One region of the Kitasatospora sp. NPDC059812 genome, then DNA from elsewhere that is predicted to be linked to it. Evidence: riboswitches for the same ligand, from Rfam matches in the RefSeq annotation. Region 1 holds a riboswitch; the other holds the start of a gene.
What was found. A riboswitch is a leader RNA that binds a small molecule or an ion and turns the genes downstream of it on or off. The one in region 1 is predicted to bind cobalamin.
Positions count from the first base shown of each region.

Region 2: linked by a shared signal. The riboswitch ahead of ACFV6D_RS25615 (ribonucleoside-diphosphate reductase subunit alpha) and the one ahead of ACFV6D_RS21860 (prenyltransferase/squalene oxidase repeat-containing protein) in region 1 are both predicted to bind cobalamin.

Region 1 is NZ_JBHWIO010000043.1:46,994-51,541, forward strand. Features, by position in the region: gene ACFV6D_RS21845 (enoyl-CoA hydratase/isomerase family protein) at 1-942, shown strand, start outside; gene mmsB (3-hydroxyisobutyrate dehydrogenase) at 939-1,862, shown strand; gene ACFV6D_RS21855 (enoyl-CoA hydratase) at 1,859-2,635, shown strand; cobalamin riboswitch at 2,703-2,843, shown strand; gene ACFV6D_RS21860 (prenyltransferase/squalene oxidase repeat-containing protein) at 2,943-4,016, shown strand; gene ACFV6D_RS21865 (flagellar hook-length control protein FliK) at 4,047-4,526, shown strand.
Region 2 is NZ_JBHWIO010000057.1:37,610-42,157, forward strand. Features, by position in the region: partial or broken gene ACFV6D_RS25610 (ribonucleotide-diphosphate reductase subunit beta) at 1-966, opposite strand, end outside; gene ACFV6D_RS25615 (ribonucleoside-diphosphate reductase subunit alpha) at 987-3,410, opposite strand; cobalamin riboswitch at 3,602-3,744, opposite strand; gene ACFV6D_RS25620 (hypothetical protein) at 4,010-4,548, shown strand, end outside.

The DNA of each region.
Region 1 (4,548 bases):
GCGTGGGAGGAGGACGAGCGGGTCGAAACCGTGGTCATCACCGGCGCCGGTGAGCGGGCCTTCTGCGCCGGCGGCGACATCGTCGCCATCCACCGCGCCGCCACCGGCGCGGACCCGGGCGCGGTGGAGGAGTTCTGGCGCGACGAGTACCGCCTCAACGCCCGCATCGCCCGCTACCCCAAGCCCTACGTCGCGCTCATGAGCGGCATCGTGATGGGCGGCGGGGTCGGGGTCTCCGCCCACGGCAGCGTCCGGATCGTCACCGGGACCACACGCATCGCCATGCCCGAGGCCGGCATCGGCTTCGTCCCCGACGTCGGCGGCACCTACCTGCTCGCCCTCGCACCCGGCGAGTCGGGTACCCACCTGGCCCTGACCGCGGGCTCCGTCGGTGCCGGTGACGCGCTGCTCTGCGGCCTCGCCGACCACTTCGTCCCGGCCGAGCGGCTGCCCGCGCTGCTGGACGACCTCGCCGAACTCCCCGTGCACGACGCCCTCGAACGGAACGTCGGGCCCGCACCGGCCGGCGTGCTGGACGGCCGGCGGGCCTGGATCGACCACTGCTACGGGGCCGACACCGTGGAGGAGATCCTCGACCGCCTGCGGGACAGCGGCGAACCGGAGGCCAAGGAGGCCGCGGACCGGATCGCCGCCAACTCGCCCGCCGCCGTGAAGGCCACCCTCGCCGCCCTGCGCCGGGCCCGCACCCTCGGCCCGCTGGAGGCCGTCCTCGACCAGGAGTACCGGACCTCCTGTGCGGCGCTCTCCACGCCGGACCTGGCCGAGGGGATCCGCGCCCAGGTGATCGACAAGGACCGCTCCCCGCGGTGGAACCCGTCGACGCTGAGCGCCGTCGAGCCCGCCACGGTGGCCCGCTACTTCGCCCCGCTCGGCGACCGGGAACTCGGCCTGGCCCCCACCACACCCCTGGAGCGCTGGTGACCCACCGCAACGGATTCAACGGATTCAATGGAGTCATCGGATTCATCGGACTCGGCAACATGGGCGGCCCGATGGCCGCCAACCTCGCCACGGCCGGACACACCGTGACCGGCTACGACCTGGCGCCCGAGGCACTGCGCCGGGCGTCCCGGACGGAGAACGGCGTCCGTCCGGCGCGGTCCGCGACCGAGGCGGTGCGGGAGGCCGACGTCGTCATCAGCATGCTGCCGGCCGGCCGGCACGTGCTGGCCGCCTACGCGGACCTGCTGCCCGCCGCCCGCCCGGGAACGCTCTTCGTCGACTGCTCCACGATCGACGTCGCGGACGCCCGGGCGGCGCACGACCTCGCCGTGCACGCCGGGCACCGGGCCGTGGACGCGCCGGTCTCCGGCGGGGTGGTCGGTGCCACGGCCGCGAGCCTCACCTTCATGGTCGGAGCCGCCGAGCCGGACTTCGAGGCGGCCCGACCCATGCTGGAGGCGATGGGCCGCAAGGTCGTGCACTGCGGACCCCCCGGTGCGGGGCAGGCCGCGAAGATCTGCAACAACATGATCCTGGGCATCTCGATGATCGCGGTCAGCGAGGCCTTCGTGCTCGGGGAGAGCCTCGGGCTCAGCCACCAGGCCCTCTACGACGTCGCCTCGACCGCCTCCGGCCAGTGCTGGGCGCTCACCACCAACTGCCCCGTCCCCGGACCGGTGCCGACCAGCCCGGCCAACCGCGACTACGCGGCCGGGTTCGCCGCCGCCCTGATGGCCAAGGACCTCGGCCTCGCCGCCGGGGCCGCCGAGGCCGCCGGCCTGCCCACCGAACTCGGACGCAGGGCGGCACAGCTGTACGCGGACTTCGCGCAGGCCGACGGCGGTGCCGGCCTGGACTTCTCGGCGATCATCACCACCCTGAGGGAGGACGGCAAGTGACCGGCTACGAGACGATCCTGGTCGAGCGCAAGGGCCGGGTGGGGCTGATCACGCTCGACCGGCCCAAGGCGCTCAACGCGCTCAACACCCTCCTGATGAACGAAGTCGTGCAGGCGGCAACGGAGTTCGACCGTGACCCGGAGATCGGCTGCCTGGTCATCACCGGCTCGGAGAAGGCCTTCGCGGCCGGCGCCGACATCAAGGAGATGCAGTCCCTCGACTTCGTCGACGCCTACCTCGGCGACTGGTTCGCCGCCTGGGACCGCTTCGCCGCGCTGCGCAAGCCCGTCGTGGCGGCGGTGGCGGGCTACGCGCTGGGCGGCGGCTGCGAGCTGGCGATGCTGTGCGACGTCCTGCTGGCGGCGGACACCGCGAAGTTCGGGCAGCCGGAGATCAAGCTCGGTGTCATCCCGGGCATCGGCGGTTCGCAGCGGCTGACCCGGGCGGTCGGCAAGGCGAAGGCGATGGAGCTCTGCCTGACCGGCCGGATGATGGGCGCCGAGGAGGCCGAGCGGGCCGGCCTGGTCTCCCGGATCGTCCCGGCGGACCAGCTGCTGGCCGAGGCCCTGACGGTGGCCGAGACCGTCGCGGCGATGTCCACCCCGGCGGCGGTCATGCTCAAGGAGAGCGTCAACCGCTCGTACGAGACCACGCTCGCCGAGGGCGTGCGCTTCGAACGGCGCCTGTTCCACGCCACGTTCGCCACGGCGGACCAGAAGGAGGGCATGGCGGCCTTCGCCGAGAAGCGCCCGCCGGAGTTCCTCAACCGCTGACGGTCCGAGCAGTTCGCGGCGCGATGTGGCGCGATGTGACGGACGATCCCTTGACCGGATCTTCTCCGTCTCGCCATGATGAGCCGTCAAGTTGTGACTCCGCCGCTGGGGGAAGTCCGGTCCGAATCCGGCGCTGACCCGCAACGGTAGGCCGCCGGCTCCACGCCGGCGGCGAGCCCGAGTACCCGGCGGCGGAGGTGTGTCGTCCCCTCCTCCCGTCGTGGTCTGCGGGCCGGAGCTCCGAGGGCTGCCCCGGCTGGTGCCGCCGTCCTCCGGGCCCCTGCGTGCGGGCCCGGAAAGGCCCACCGTGCCCTCGTTCCGACGCCCCCTGCGCCTCCTCGCGATACCCGCGCTCGCCCTCGCCACCGTCCTCCCGGCGGCCGCTGCCGCCCACGCCACGCCTGCCGCCGCGACCTCGTCCTCGACGATCCGCCCCGACGCCGCCGCCGGCGGCTGGCTCGCCCGCCAGCTCGTCGACGGCGACCACTTCGAGTCCGTCTTCAACGGGACCGCCTACCCCGACCAGGGCCTGACCATCGACGCCGTACTGGCCTTCGCCGCCTCGCGCAGCTCCGACCAGGCCGCCGCGAAGGCCACCGCCTGGCTGGCCAAGCCCGAGATCATCAGCGGCTACCTCGGCGACGGCACCACTGAGGCCTACGCCGGGGCGACCGCCAAGCTGCTGCTCGCCGTCGAGGTGCGCGGCGGGAACCCGACGGCCTTCGGCGGCGTCGACCTGCCCGCCCGGCTGCGCTCCCTCCAGACCGCCGACGGCCGGTTCTCCGACCGCTCGCAGTGGGGCGACTACAGCAACGCCTTCGGCCAGTCCCTGGCCCTGATCGCCCTGCACCGCACGACCGGTGGCGCCCCGGCCGCGGCCGTCGACTTCCTCGCCAACAGCCAGTGCCCGGAAGGCGGTTACCCGGTCTCCTTCGGCCAGGCCACCTGCACCAGCGACCCGGACGCCACCGCGCTCGCCGTACAGGCCCTCGCCGCGACCGGCCGCACCGCCAAGGCCAACGCCGGGCTCGGCTGGCTGACCGCCCACCAGAACGCCGACGGCGGCTTCGCGGCCGTCGGGGCCGCCGCGTCCAACGCCAACACCACCGGCCTCGCCACGCAGGCACTGCTGGCCGGCGGACGCTTCGGGGCCGGCCTCAAGGGCTGGAGCAGCCTGGTCAAGCTCCAGCAGGGCTGCGCCACGGACCCGGGCGTGCGCGGGGCGGTCGCCTACGACGCGTCCGGTTTCAACCCGGCCACCGGCGCCCGGGCCACCGCGCAGGCCGTCCTCGGCCTGGCCGGCACCCCGCTGGCCACCCTCTCCGCCGCCGGTGCCCGCCCGGACGCGCCCGTGCCGGCCTGCCCGGCGACCACCCGCTGACCACCCGCTGACCCCGCGAGGAGAGCTCCGATGACCGACACCCTGGCGCCCGCGCGCCCGGCCCGCCGCACCCTCGGCTCGATCGCCGCCGCCGCTGCCCTCACCGCCGGCCTGCTCGGCGCCTCCGCCGTCCAGGCCCCGCAGGCACAGGCCGCCGCCTGCGACGGCACCACCGGCGTCACCGTCGTGGTCGACTCCACCGCCGTCGGCGGCGGCATCCAGACCGGCTGCGCACCCGGCGATCCGGCCAGCGGCCTGGCCGCGCTGACCGGCGCCGGGTTCGCGTACACCTTCCACCCGCGCTACCCGGGCTTCGTCTGCACCATCAACGCCCTGCCGGCGACCTGCACCAACCCCACCGGCAGCGCCTACTGGTCGTACTGGCACGCCCAGCACGGCGGCCCCTGGTCGTACAGCAAGCTGGGCGCGGGCAGCTACAACCCGGCACCCGGCGACGTCGAGGGCTGGTCCTTCGGCGCCGGCGCCCAGCCGGGCGTCACTGCGCCCTGACCCCCGGCGGCACCCCCGGGGC
Region 2 (4,548 bases), on a different contig from region 1:
CTCCCCCGCGACCTGGTACGCGGAGACGCGGCGCTCGAAGAAGTTGGTCAGCTCCTGGACGTTCTGGAGCTCCATGAAGCCGAACGGGTTCGTCGACCCGTAGCGGATCGGCAGGCCGAGGCGGGCGAGGCGCTGGTCGGCCACAGCCTCCAGGTACTGGCGCATGGAGTCGGTGTTCATGCCGGCGAGGCCGTCGCCGCACAGGTCCTGGGCGAACTGGAGTTCGGCCTCGACGGCCTCTTCCAGCATCTCCGTGACCTGCTTGGCCATCTCGTCGTCGAAGAGGTCGGGCTCCTCCTCGCGGACCGTGTCGACGACCGACATCGCGAAGTCCATGTGCATGGACTCGTCGCGGAACACCCAGTTGGTGCCGGTGGCCAGGCCGTGCAGCAGGCCGCGCGAGCGGAACCAGTACACGTACGCGAACGCGCCGTAGAAGAAGAGGCCCTCGACGCACGCCGCGAAGCAGATCAGGTTCAGGAGGAACGCGCGGCGGTCCTCCTTGGTCTGCAGCGAGTCGATGTGGTCGACGGCGTTCATGTACTTGAAGCAGAACTGCGCCTTCTGGCGGATGGAGGGGATGTTCTCCACCGCGGCGAAGGCCGCGTTGCGGTCCTCGGGGTCGGGCAGGTAGGTGTCGAGCAGCGTCAGGTAGAACTGGACGTGCACGGCCTCCTCGAACAGCTGGCGCGACAGGTACAGCCGCGCCTCCGGGGAGTTGATGTGCTTGTAGAGGCTCAGCACCACGTTGTTGGAGACGATCGAGTCCCCGGTGGCGAAGAAGGCGACCAGGCGGCCGATGAGGTGGCGCTCGCCCTCGCTGAGCTTGGCCAGGTCGGCGACGTCGGAGTGCAGGTCCACCTCCTCGACGGTCCAGGTGTTCTTGATCGCGTCCCGGTACCGGTCGTAGAACGACGGGTAGCGCATCGGGCGCAGGGTCAGCTCGAAGCCGGGGTCGAGCAGCATCTTCTCGCGGTCGGGGGTGCTCACTGGCAGGCCTCGCAGGACTCGGGGTTCTCCAGGGAGCAGGCCAGCGCGGCCTCCTCCTCCGGGGTGAGGGTCGGGGTGTTCACCGGCACGGGCGCGGACGCGGACGCGGGCGCGGCGGCGCGGGCGGCACCGGAGGCGGCCTGGGCGATCCGGGTCGCCGGGCGCGAGCGCAGGTAGTAGGTGGTCTTGAGACCGACCTTCCACGCGTAGGCGTACATCGAGCTGAGCTTGCCGATGGTCGGCGCCGCCATGAACAGGTTCAGCGACTGGCTCTGGTCGAGGTACGGCATGCGGGCCGCGGCCAGGTCGATCAGCGCGCGCTGGGGCAGCTCCCAGGCGGTGCGGTAGAGCGAGCGGACCTCGGCGGGCAGCCAGCCCAGTTCCTGGACGGAGCCGTTGGCCTCGCGCAGGGCGTCGCGGGTCTGCTGGTCCCAGACGCCGAGCTCCTTGAGCTCGCGCACCAGGTACGGGTTGACCTGGAGGAACTCGCCGGACAGCGTCTCGCGCTTGAACAGGTTGGAGACCTGCGGCTCGATGCACTCGTAGACGCCGGCGATGGACGCGATGGTCGCGGTCGGCGCGATGGCCAGCAGCAGCGAGTTGCGCAGGCCGGTCTCGGCGATGCGGGCGCGCAGCGCGGTCCAGCGGTCGGCCCACTGCGGGGCGGCCGTCGGGAAGTGGTCGATGTGCAGTTCGCCGCGGGCGGCGCGGGTCTCGCCGTAGGCCTCGTGGCGGCCCAGCTGCTCGGCCAGGTCGGCGGAGCGCTCGTACGCGGTGAGCATGATGCGCTCGGCGATGAGGGTGGAGAGCCGCGCGGCCTCGGCGGAGTCGAAGTCGATCCGCAGCTTGAAGAAGACGTCCTGGAGGCCCATCACGCCGAGGCCGACCGGGCGCCAGCGGGAGTTGGAGGTGCCGGCCTCGGTGGTCGGGTAGAAGTTGATGTCCACCACGCGGTCGAGGAACGTCACGGCGGTGCGGACGGTGGCGTCGAGGCGCTCCCAGTCCATGGCGCCGAGCAGGTCGTCGACGGAGGCCCCGGGGGCGACGTGGGCGCCGAGGTTGACCGAGCCGAGGTTGCAGACGGCGGTCTCGGAGTCGTCCGTGACCTCCAGGATCTCGGTGCACAGGTTCGAGGAGTGCACCGTGCGGCCGGGCAGCGCGGTCTGGTTGGCGGCGCGGTTGGAGGCGTCCTTGAAGGTCATCCAGCCGTTGCCGGTCTGCGCCAGGGTGCGCATCATCCGGGCGTACAGGGTCTGCGCGGGGATGGTGCGCACGGCCTTGCCGGCCAGCTCGGCCTTGCGGTAGGCCTCGTCGAAGTCGGAGCCCCACAGGTCGACGAGCTCGGGCACGTCGGCGGGGGAGAACAGCGACCAGTCCTCGTTGGCGTTGACCCGGCGCATGAACTCGTCCGGGATCCAGTGCGCCAGGTTGAGGTTGTGGGTGCGCCGCGCCTCCTCGCCGGTGTTGTCGCGGAGCTCCAGGAACTCCTCGATGTCGGCGTGCCAGGTCTCCAGGTAGACGCAGGCCGCGCCCTTGCGGCGGCCGCCCTGGTTGACGGCGGCGACCGAGGAGTCGAGGGTGCGCAGGAACGGGACGATGCCGTTGGACTTGCCGTTGGTGCCGCGGATCAGGCTGCCGCGCGAGCGGATGCGCGAGTAGGACAGGCCGATGCCGCCGGCGTGCTTGGACAGCCGGGCGATCTGCGCGTAGCGGTTGTAGATCGAGTCCAGGTTGTCCAGCGGGGAGTCGAGCAGGTAGCAGCTCGACATCTGCGGGTGCCGGGTGCCGGAGTTGAACAGGGTCGGCGAGGAGGTCAGGTACTCCAGCCGGCTCATCAGGCCGTACAGCTCGGCGACCTCGCGCACGGACTGCTCGCTGTCGCCGACCGCCAGGCCGCAGGCGACGCGGAGCAGGAAGTGCTGCGGGGTCTCGATGACCTTGCGGGTGATCGGGTGGCGCAGCAGGTAGCGGGACTGCACGGTGCGCAGGCCGAAGTACTCGAAGCGGTCGTCGCCGTGCGCGTCGATCAAGGCGTCCAGGGCGGCGGCGTGCTTGGCGACGAAGGCGGCGGTGGTGTCACCGATCAGGCCCTCGTCGTGGCCGACGGCGATCGAGGCGGCGAAGGAGCGCGAGCCCTGGCTGTTCGCCTCGTCGACGATCTCCAGGGCGAGCAGCCGGGCGGCCAGCTTCGAGTACTGGGGGTCCTCGGCGATCATCGACGCGGCGGCGTCCACGGCCAGCCCGCGCAGCTCGGCGAAGTCCGAGCCGGCGTGGCGGCCGCGCAGCGCGGCGGCGGCGACATGGCCGGGGTCCACCTGGGGGAGATCGACGCTGCGGTCGGTGAGCAGCCGAAGGAGCGCGCCGCCGGGGTCGGAGACCGTCGGGTCGGTGGGGGCGGGGCCGGTGCCCTGGGCGGGCAGGGTGGCTGAGGCAGCGGTGGTCAAGGCGCTCTCTCCTGGCGGCGATCGGCGGCGGTGATCGGGGGGTACCGGGCCGTTCGGGGCAGGGGAGCACGGCACGTACGCAGAAAGCGTCGCGCGACAGTGGCGTCCCCGGCCCGCCCGCGAGGCCCGGAAGGTAGTTCTCGTGCTGGCGCGGCCTCTGCGGGAGGGCCCGTGCGCACACCGTCGGCAGGTACTCGGACTCGCGGTGCGGCTGCTGGAGCCGCCCGCTCACCGCTGCGGGGCAGTCCCGGATTCGCACCGGGTTCCCCTGCATCGACAGCAGGATTGAGCATACATCTTGTGGTGTCTCTCTGATGCGACCCCACATGTAGTACGGCGCGGTGTGTCGGCGCGATAACCGGGGGTGCTGGGAGGGGGCGGGTCGTGGCCTTGGGGCGCCTCGGATCCGGGCTCCCGGGGCCCTGGTTCCGGGCTCCGGCGTCCTGGTTTCGATACGGAACGGTCACCGGGCGGACCGGCTGGCGGGGGCATGCCCTACGATCTGGGCGCATGAGCGAGCGAAGCGCCGAGGGGCGCGTTTCGCGAAGCGATCATCGAGCGAAGCGAGGGGGCGCGTGAGCGACGGAACTGGCGCACCCGGGCAGGGTCCGCAGGGAACGCCTCCCACCGGGCCGGGGGACGCGCACGGTCAGCAGCCGCCGGTGGTGCCCGGTCCGGTGTTGCCGCCGAGCGGGGGCTTCGGGCCGCCGCCGGCCTCGTACGGGCCTCCGGTGCCGCCCGCGCAGCCGGTGGCGCAGCCCGGCCCGCCGGGGCAGCCTCCACTGCCGCCGCCGGGCCAACCAGGGCAGCAGCTGCCGCCGCAGTGGCAGCCGAACCCCCAGCCGCATCCCCAGGCGCATCCCCAAGGACACCCGCAGGCGCACCCGCAGCCCCAGGCGCCGCAGCGCGCCGAGCCGAACTGGCAGGCGCTGGCGGACCGCAACGCGGCGGACGACAAGCGCCGCCGCCGGTTGCGGGCCCTCGGCGTGGCGGTCGCGGTCGTCCTGGTCGGCGGCCTGGTCGCGGGCGGGACGGTGCTGCTGACGAAGGGCGACGGCGACAAGCCGACCGCCGGGCCGACCGCCTCGGCCTCCAACCGGCCGTCCTCCGCCGC